2 regions of the Corynebacterium atrinae genome follow, and region 1 is predicted to be linked to the other one. Evidence: predicted binding sites of a transcription regulator. Region 1 holds the regulator's gene; the other holds the start of a gene.

What was found. The regulator LexA, encoded in region 1, represses DNA repair genes until DNA is damaged. The targets are predictions, from matches to a motif close to CGAACANNTGTTCG.
Region 2: CATRI_RS12000 (HNH endonuclease signature motif containing protein) is a predicted target of LexA. The motif match lies at 3,488-3,501, and genes of this name have one in related genera.

What each region holds. Positions count from the first base shown of each region.
Region 1 is NZ_CP046977.1:1,556,663-1,561,770, forward strand. It holds gene nrdR (transcriptional regulator NrdR) at 1-370, opposite strand, end outside; gene CATRI_RS07645 (hypothetical protein) at 475-861, opposite strand; gene lexA (transcriptional repressor LexA) at 1,137-1,865, shown strand; gene sugR (transcriptional regulator SugR) at 2,168-2,947, shown strand; gene ptsP (phosphoenolpyruvate--protein phosphotransferase) at 3,030-4,712, opposite strand; gene CATRI_RS07665 (1-phosphofructokinase family hexose kinase) at 5,047-5,108, shown strand, end outside.
Region 2 is NZ_CP046977.1:2,446,895-2,452,002, reverse strand. It holds partial or broken gene CATRI_RS12015 (IS3 family transposase) at 1-711, shown strand, start outside; gene CATRI_RS12010 (alpha/beta hydrolase) at 698-1,282, opposite strand; gene CATRI_RS12005 (ASCH domain-containing protein) at 1,642-2,106, shown strand; gene CATRI_RS12000 (HNH endonuclease signature motif containing protein) at 2,103-3,464, opposite strand; gene CATRI_RS11995 (DUF3054 domain-containing protein) at 3,654-4,010, opposite strand; gene CATRI_RS11990 (metal-sensitive transcriptional regulator) at 4,253-4,543, opposite strand; gene CATRI_RS11985 (DUF8730 family Cys-rich protein) at 4,673-4,858, shown strand; gene CATRI_RS13670 (DUF8730 family Cys-rich protein) at 4,956-5,072, shown strand.

The sequences.
Region 1 (5,108 bases):
AGCGCAGGTACGCCACCTCGTCCAAGGCGCGGAGTGGCTCAAGGATTGCGAGGCCGATGGCGTTGGCGTGCACCTGTGAGCTGCCATGGCTACGCACGGTCTCTTCTACTTCTTGAGCAAGCCGCTTCAGCGCGTCATCCGAAACATCCCGACCCTGACAAGCGCGCCGCACACCAAGCACGACCTTGTCACGACTGAACGGCTCCGTCACGCCATTGCGTTTAACTACCAACAGGACGGCTTTCTCGATGGTGGTGAAGCGTCCCTGGCACTCGGTGCACTCCCGTCGACGACGAATCGCGGCGCCGGCATCAATGATGCGAGAGTCAATGACTCGGGAATGATCGTGGTGGCAAAACGGGCAATACACAGTGAACTTCCTCAGCTAGCACAGGGAGCGAGATGATCGCACCAGTCATTGGCCTGGCACAGAGCTCATGGTACCCGCCGCCGATCACGATGTAGCTGGCTCGACTACTGGCCTGCAGCAGCCGGGGAAGAAGAGTAGCTATATCCCGTATCAATCGCCCCCGGGGTGGAGTCAGTGCCACTCTGCGACAAGGCGGCGGTAACCACGCAGACGCCAAACACCGCACCAAGTAGGTAAGTTCCGAAAGCTTGAAGGCTGCGCCGTCCAAGGCTGACAGTCTTCTTGGTTGGACCCGGATTTGTTCGAACGGATTCCAGCTCTTCACCTCGCCGCTCCGTTCGATCCGAAATGCGTAGAGTTCGAACAACTCGCTGCTCTGCCGCCGCCTCACGATAACCGGAAGGCTCCCACACAGCCACCGCAGAAGGCGAGGAAATGCGGACATGCGGAGCGCGGCGACCTGCAGTAGTGCGATTGAGCGAGATGGTCATGATGATATCCTTTCGTCGATGTGCGTCAGAGTATCGAGCGGACCCGACACTCTCGAACAGATATGACGTTCATATGTTCGATGTAGCTGCTATGTTCGATTTATAGCACCCGTTCGAAAAAATGTCCACCCGCCGCAAAATATCTCGAACATTCGTACCAAGTCGTGGTAAACATGTAGGTGATGGATGGCTCGGCAGAATCCACCATTCGAACTAGACACCTCAACCAGCCCGTTTCCCCACAACCACACCCCAACCGCAAAGGACCCAAAATCATGGCACGCAGTGGCTCAACTCCGAAGGTCGACCCGACCGGCAAACCAGACCCCTCCGAACTTTCAGATCGCCAACGCCGGATCCTCGAAGTTATTAGGGATGCGGTGGTTCTCCGTGGCTACCCGCCAAGCATTCGGGAAATCGGTGACGCTGCTGGCCTACAGTCGACCTCCTCCGTCGCCTATCAGCTCAAGCAGCTGGAAAAGAAGGGATTCTTGCGCCGCGACGCCAACAAGCCGCGCGCCGTTGATGTACGAACCCTTCCTTCCACCGACATGAAAAAGAAGCCGGGGCGCCGCTCGGCAGCTGAGGCATCTGGACCCAACTACCCCGATGCCCCTACCGACGCCAGCCCGACAAACTTCATTCCCGTTGTTGGACGCATCGCCGCCGGCTCGCCCATCCTCGCCGAGCAGGATGTGGAGGAGTACTACCCGCTCCCTTCCGACATCGTCGGCGAGGGAGAGCTGTTCATGCTCAAGGTAGTGGGGCATTCCATGAAGGATGCTGGCATTCTCGACGGAGATTGGGTCGTTGTTCGTTCCCAGCCAGTAGCAGAGCAGGGCGAGTTTGTCGCTGCCCTCATTGAGGGTGAAGCCACAGCCAAGGAGTTCCACAAAGACTCCACAGGCGTGTGGTTACTCCCCCACAACGATGACTTCGCTCCAATCCCAGCCGAGCATGCGGAAATCATGGGCAAGATTGTGTCAGTTCTTCGTAAGCTCTAGGGACTGCATCTCTCCCATCGTCAGATGTCTGATGTAACCCCCTCGCAGCGAGCTAGACTATGCAGTCGCATCCCGACGTTACCCCCGAATTCGGGATGCGCCGAGGAAAAAGGGCCGCTCGTTACCGATGTAACAAACATAACTCAACGCGCTGAGCGGTTGTTTCGCGGATTTTCGGCCCAGAATTGCCCGAATGGGACCAAATGTGATGCGCTTTGTTGGGCTTTGCCCCCGATTTTTTGGGAGAATGGCACAAACGGGCATTTACCCGACCGATTGTGTGGGAACGCGAGGAAATTGTGATGTATGCAGAGGAGCGTCGTCGGCAGATAGCCTCTTTGACGGCCGTCGAAGGGCGAGTCAACGTCACTGAGCTAGCTAGTCGGTTTGACGTTACCGCCGAGACCATTCGTCGCGATCTCGCTGTCCTGGACCGGGAGGGGGTTGTTCACCGGGTTCACGGTGGCGCAGTTGCCAGCCAAACATTTCAGACAGCCGAGTTCTCCCTCGACGCTCGATTTCGCTCCGCCCCGACTGCAAAATCAGCAATCTCCCGGGCAGCCCTCGAATTCCTCCCCGAAGCTAATGGGGGACTGTTTTTAGACTCCGGAACCACCATCGGCACCCTGGCAGAGTTGATCGCCGAGCAGCAAGATGCTGGCCAGTGGTCAATCGTGACCAACAGTCTGTCAATAGCGCTGAACTTGGCCAACAAGGGACTGTCGAAGGTGCAGCTTCTGGGTGGCTCCGTTCGTGCGATTACCCAAGCCGTGGTCGGCGACACCGCGCTTCGCACTCTGGCTCTTATGCGGGCGGACGTAGCCTTCATTGGTACTAATGCCCTGACCTTGGATCACGGCTTGTCCACGGCGGATGCCCAAGAGGCAGCGATCAAGTCCGCGATGGTCACCAACGCCCACAAAGTTGTCGTCCTCTGCGATTCAACCAAGCTCGGAAACGACTACCTCGTCAGCTTTGCCAGCATCAGTGATATCGACGTCGTTATCACGGACGCATCGGCGCCGGAGTCCTATGTTTCCGCACTTCGGGAACGCGAAGTGGATGTCATCATCGCCGAGTAAGCGCGGCGTTGAAAACAGAGACAAAGATGTGCCCCTCGAAACCTTTCTGGTTCGAGGGGCACATTCTCTTAATCGTCGATGTTTAGCCCAGGAGGAGCTCACGCACCGCGTCGCGGGCGGCTGCAGCACCGACGGACTCGAGAGCCAGGTCTGCGGCCTTCTTACAAGTCTCCAGATCCACCTTTGCCAACTGGGCGCCGACTCCCGGCAGGGCCGTGGAAGCAGCCGAGAGGGAGTTAACACCAAGTCCGGTGAGGACACATGCCAGCATGGGGTCTGCGGCCGCCTCGCCACAGACGCCGACCGGCGTTTGGGTGTCGTTGCCGACGATGCAGGTATGACGGATCAGCCGCAGCACTGCCGGCTGCCAGGGGTCCGTCAGATATGCCAACTGCGGAGAGAGTCGGTCAGCGGCCATCGTGTACTGGGTGAGGTCGTTGGTACCAATGGACACGAAGTCCAAGTGAGGCATGAGCTTGTCGGCCATGAGGGCGGCTGCCGGAACCTCGATCATCGCACCGGCGACGAGTCCACGCTCCCGGCACAAGCCGGCAAACCACTTGGCTTCACGCGCAGTGGCAACCATCGGTGCCATAACCCACGTCGGAGCGTCATCTCTGCGGTCTTCCGCAGCCTGGGCAATGGCGTCAAGCTGGCGAGTCAACAGCGGCTCATTGTTGTTGGCGATGCGCAGACCACGCACACCAAGCGCCGGGTTTTCCTCAGCGATCATGTTGGCGTAGGCGATGGGCTTATCCGAACCAGCATCCAAGGTTCGGATAACTACCTTGGAGGAGGGGAAGGCTTCGAACACCTTGCGGTAGATCTTGGCCTGATCGTCGACACTGGGCTCTTCGGATGCCGACAGGAAGCTCAGCTCGGTGCGGTAGAGGCCAATACCTTCAGCCTGACCCTCTGCAGCCAGACGCGCTGCGTTGCCGTCCGCGACGTTGGCCAAAAGCTGGACCCGGTAGTCGTCCTTGGTCTTGGCTGGACCACGCCACTGGGCGACGAGGGCAGCCGTCTCACGGGATTCGCGGACCTTTTCCTTCGACAGGACCGGGTCGGCGTTGAGGGTGATGGTTCCCATCGCGCCGTCAATAAGCACCATTTCATCCTGCTCGACGGAGCTGATGGAGGATCCTACGGCGACGATGCAGGGGAGGCTGAGCTGACGGGCGATGATTGCTGTGTGGCTAGTCGGGCCACCAAGCTCGGTTACCAGCGCCACGATGTTGTCGGTGTTCAGCGTGGCAGTGTCCGCGGGAGAGAGGTCATCGGCGAAGAGGACGCCTTCCCCCTCGATCTCCGGCAGGCCCGGTTCCGGCTCGCCGCGGAGTTCCGCGAGGACTCGATCACGAATGTCCTTCAAGTCGGTGGTGCGCTCGGCCATGAGACCGCCTGCAGCCTCGAACATCGACACAAACTTGTCCGTTGCCGCGGCTGTGGCGTTTTCCGCTGGCTGGCCCTTGGCAATGAACTTTTGAGCAGTCTTGCGCCAACCACGATCTTTAACCATTCCAGCAGTGGCCTTGAGGACCTCGGCGGATGAGCCCTCCAAATGCCCCGAGCGTGTCAGGAGTCGATCCGCGACCGTGTCGGAAGCGGCGACAAAGCGCTCATACTCAGCGTCGCGCCGGTCCTCCGGCACATCGTCTGCAGGCGTGGGCAGTTCGGGGCGGGGTCGGGCCCAAACGGCGGGGGCGTAGGCGATGCCGGCAACGACACCAGTTCCCTTAATAGAGGTGCTGTGAACAGCCTCCATGGTTGTCTCCCATCTCGGATTGAGGAGTTCTCGAGTAATGCGACCAGCCTACCAATTTTCTGGTTTCCGGGCGTAAACTCTTGACAAACGGACACATTCGGACAATACTAAAAACACATTCGAGTATCGAATGTGATCCATCGCACGACTCTAGGTTGTTATCTTAACGCGTCAGCCACCTCGCGACCAGCTAGAATTCCCCCAAGAACCCCATATTGCCAGCTCAAAGGCACTGTGAACATCTCCTGAGGTTCTAGCCAGCCAAGAGGCAGGTTGAGAGCAAAGAATCCACAAGTCGGACGTCGCCGGTTTCCGAACGGACAGGGAGCACCCCTTGATTGTCACTTTGACCCCTAATCCCAGCATCGACGCGACTATGGAGTTGGACTCACCCCT
Region 2 (5,108 bases), 890 kb from region 1:
TACGGGATCAAACGCGTCACGGCCGCCATCAACTCCGTTGATGGCCGTGATCCCTCCCGTGTCAATCACAAGCGTATCGCCAGGCTGATGCAACAGATGGGATTGCGTGGATACACCAAAAAACGCCGGGTTAAAACCACCGTTTCTGCGACACGTGCACCGAGGTTTCCTGACCTGCTCACACGGCGTTTCACTGCGGAGAAACCGAACACGGTCTACGTCGGTGACATCACGTATCTGCCGGTCGCGGACGGGTCGACTATGTACCTGGCCACGGTCATCGACTGCTATTGGTGTCAGTTGACTGGTTTCGCGATCGCCGAGCACATGCGCGTGGAGTTGGTTGAGGAGGCACTGACGATGGCCCGCGGTGTGCGAGGCAGTCTTAAGGGGGCGGTCTTTCACTCGGACCACGGCAGCGTCTACACCAGTCACCAATACCGACGCTTGTGTACCCGGTTCGGTATCACCCAGTCGATGGGTGCGATCGGGACAAGCGCGGACAACTCGCTGGCGGAGTCGTTCAATGCCACGATGAAACGAGAAGTCCTGCAAGATGACCGTGTTTTCGCTAGTCAGCTCGTGTGTCGTCGGGATGTGTTTAGGTGGTGTAGTCGCTATAACACCATGCGTTTGCATTCGTGGTGTGGCTATCGATCGCTCAACGACTTCGAGGCCACGGAATCCGCTAAGATCACTATTGCATCTTGATTAAACCCTGTGTCCACTTTCCAGGGTTCAGGCCCCTGGCTCCAACGACAACGATCTGTGCAGGATTAATGCCCAGTATTTCAGCGTTCTCAACTGTCCACACCAGTCCGGCGTAGCAATCCTCCACAGGGCCCGGGTATGGCGTTTCTGGAGCCAGTCGGTACTCCACGGAAACTACTGCGAGCCCTAGTTCTTTAGCCAACTCGAGCACATATGGAGTTCCGGTCCTGTTATCTCCAATAACCATCCCTCCGCCGTGGATGTGGTAAAGTGCGCCGACCGGGGAAGAAAGTCCCTGTGGCAGACAAATGAGCAGGGAGACATCTGGCGAGCCCTCAGGGCCGGGAACGAGCCGTTCCTCAACTGTGAAGTGGCCTTCCATTGAGAGGAGCTTAAAAATCTCCTCTTCGGTCGGTGTTTCAACGCCAGGGAAGTCACCTCGAAATGTCTCGAGGGTCTCCAACTGAATGGCGTTTGGCGGCATAACCTCGTTGATTTGCTTGAGTACGGAGGCAAGCTCAGCATCGAAGGGAGGTGGCGGACCAATCTTGGGCGAGGATGAGGTAGTCACTCTTAGGCTCCTTAGGTACTAGCTAGTGTGAATTACCTCATTGTTGGCTGGTGTCCTGGATCGCACAACCCTTCTGGCGGCGGGGCTTTTCCGCCAAGTGGCGGGTGGGTCTATCAGCACTTCACTTTGTACTGTTGCGTCTCGAAGGGCACTCGCTCATGCTTGCCGTGGCTCTTAGGCTCATTGCTTATCGAAGTTCGTGACTCAAGTTGCTGTCACGAGAGTGTTTATCCCTTAAGTGCCACGGCGAAGCTCCTCAGAACGGTGTGGTCGGCGAGCAGACCAAGAGCCGCCTGGATTTCCTCCCGGCTGTGTGCAGCGACGGGGTGAAGAAATCGCACTAGATGTAGGCTGACTGCGTGGACAACAGTTCGCTAGTCGAAGAGTTCTACCGCTCGTGCCGGTCGTCCAATCCTGGACTTCCTGATGGCATCCCGGAATCTTGGGCTTTCGGAGCGACTCCCCAGCTTGCCGATGAGCTGTTGGCATTAGTTCAATCAGGGGTGAAGACGGCGACTGCGTCATCGTTGTGGGACTACCAGTACGCTGACGACCCCATTCCGAAAGTGGGGGAACTGAGCATCATTCTCGACGGCCGCGGAATTCCCCGAGTTCTCATTGAAACGACCTCAGTGGAAGTCATGCCCTTTGAGGAAGTCTCTGCTTCGCATGCCTATGCCGAAGGAGAGGGCGACCGAACCCTCAAGCACTGGCGGGAAGTCCATGAGCACTATTGGCGAACCTACTCTGAAAGTCCCAGGGGTTTTGAGCCTGGCATGCCCGTGGTGTGTGAGCATTTCCAGGTTCTGCAGGGGGCCTTCTAAGTCTCCTTGCTGTCAAGGGGGCGTCCCCATTCGGAGCAGCTAGGGCGTTCGTGGGGCGGTGGTGGCCCTTCCCGCTCGATCTGCTCTGTCTTCTGGGCTTGGGACTCCGAGCGGATCCTCGCCCTGCGCTTGGCTATCCGTTGGGACACCGTTTGCAGCCACCGCCGCTCACTAGCAGCTAACGGCCCGTCTCCTTCGGATTCTGCCCAGGACCCGTCATCAAACAAGAAGTACTTCCGCCTCGTCAGCGGGTCCATCACGTAGGTCACCCGACGATCAGTCTTGACCGCATGGTGCTTGACACACAATGGGGCGAGGTTGGCTGCTGTGGTGGGCCCGCCATCGGCGTGATTGATCCGGTGATCCATCTGTGCTCGATGAGCAGGGGCATCACACCCACCGACTGCACACGTCCCATCAAGGCCGATGACGAGGGAGCGGATATTCGCGGGGGTGGCATACGCCGACGAGACTTTCTGAGCAATCGCATCGAGATCAATCTCCACATCAACTCGGTTGAGGAGATTTTCGGTCTGCTTTGCGGTGAGGTACCCGACCCCGGAGACCCATGCTGGGGCGTTCGGGATATCGGATGCTCGGTAGATGTTGAGGGTGACATTCGTTGACCCCTCACCCCTCATCAAGGCCACGAAGGCGTCTGCCTGACTGATCCCATGGGCGATGGCGTGCTTGCGGATACGGAGGTCGATTTCTTGGGCGACGACCCCATCAAGATCAGCGTGGAGGAGTCCTCGGCCGTCGTCGAAGGAGATGGAGACACTATCAACCGGTTGTGGTGCGGGATCCTCGGAGGAGATCGACTCATCGAGCATGGTGATGATCGCATTCAGTCGGTTTTTGATCTTGCCTGGGGTGGGCAGGATCTGATTCGTCCGAGTAGGCGTGAGGAATTCGGCTAGTTCGGTGTCGATGAGGTCGAGGTGTTCGGTGATGGTGGTGTCTGCTTTACACAACACACCGTCAATCGTCTTCAAGCGGACAAGGTCGAGGTGGAAGTACTCCTCCTGAATCTCCTTCAACTTCGGCAGCTCGTTAAGCCGTTGGTGGGCGCTGATCGCGGACATGAGGTAGTGATCCCCACGACCTAGGGAGCGCCGTAGCTTAGCGAGGACGATGTCAATGTCCTCATCACCATTGGGGAGGACTGATTGCCAGAGTTTGTGGTCTTCTTGGCGTATCTGTGTTCCCCGCCGGGCTACTGGGTCATGAGGTGAGCTGACCGCGAAGTAGTGCTGGGGGCCGGCGGCTGCCTCTTTCAGGTGCGCCTCCACCATGGAAAAGCCAATCTCAAGCGTGAGTGGTAGCGCTTTGCCTGGGTAGAAAATGTCACTGCTCATGTTCGTTCACCCCCTTGCCCCTTCGATTAGGTGTTCTAACTCCAATAGTAGAACACAGAATCGAAGTACGCAAGGGGTAGGGCAATGTTTTTGTCCAGGTGGCGCATGTTCAGTGCTGGCAGACTGGCCGCGTTGGCGCTAGTCAGAGGGCTGTGGTGTGTGCAGCTGCGCACAGCACCCCTCTGGGGGCTAGGACTTTGTTTTAGTTCGCTTGTTCGTTAGGCCGCGCCATCCGATGAGTAGGAGGCCGGACATGATGGAGGCGACGATGATGAAGGACCAGTGGGGTGTTTCCCCGTGTCGTAGTGCCCAGATGCCTAGTCCGGTGATGGCGGTGGAGAGCCAGATGATGAGGCCGCCGGGAGCGATGGGGAGTGTGGGCTTTTTCGTTGCGTAGCAGATCGCGTGTCCGGTGATCCCGCCGAGGAGGAATGGCCAGAAGGTCCCCAGGACGTTGAGTGTGGTGAAGGGGGCGTCTGGGGTGTTGTGGGCCAGGCGGGCGAGGATGGCGATGGCATCCGCGAGGATGATGCGAGAGGGGGACACGGGGTTCTCCGGTTTCACGGTTGAGTCCAAGTTGTCCAGCTACCCGACCGGCTGCACCTTGCGCGGTGGTCGGGTTGGATTGGGAGTGGATGACGAGTTCGATGGCGCGTGCTTTGAGCTCGTCGGGGCACCTCTTAGGTTTTGGTGGATTCGGTGGGGATGTGCAGGTTTGCATTCTCCATTTGGCACGGGACATGACAAGGTCCTGTGCTTCCAACTCCTAGCGCGCGCACGCGCCACTCTCATGCGAGGCTGAGGAAAAGCTTCTCGAGCTCGTCCTGACTAGCGCTGTCTTGCCCATCGGGATGTGCAAGGCATTCTTTCAATGCGCTCGAAATAACGAGGAAGCCCGCGCGATCAAGTGCTTTGGATACAGCTGAAAGCTGTTGCACGACGTCTCGGCAGTGCGCATCTGTTTCCACCGCGGTGATGACTGCGGCGAGTTGTCCGTGGGCGCGGCGTAGGCGATTTACCACCTTGCGTTTAGCTTCCGGGTCGTATGTGGTCTGGGCTTCGTCAATCTTCTCGGTCATTGCTAGCTTCCGCTTTCAGTTTATGGAGGCAGGGGTCTTGACAGGAAGCATACCCCCATGGGTATAGTCTGGATACTAGAAGATACCCCCCGGGGTATGGATAGATGTAGAGACCAAGAGGAGTACAACATGTGCCGAGCAGTGAAGTGTCGCACCTGTGGGAAGACGACCTGGGCGGGCTGTGGGCAGCACGTGGAAACGGTGAAGAAGAGCGTGCCGGCCTCAGACTGGTGCAACGGCAAGCACTCACAGGCGCAGATCGACGCGGCGAAAGCTGGACGAGGAGGATTCTTTACCCGGTTCTTCGGCGGCTAAATCACGAAATCCGACTCGCCGACTTCGACGGGCAACTCACACACTGACCCCAGCTAGGCCATGACCATCCCCACAAATCACTAGAAAGGCCTCCATCATGTGCGCAAGAATCACCTGCTCTACCTGCGGTAAACCCACTTGGGCTGGCTGCGGACAACACATCGAGGATGCCCTCCACGGGGTTCCTGAAGCTGATCGCTGCACCTGCCCTTAACGATCTGCACTCGCTTAAGACACGAAAGGAACCAAT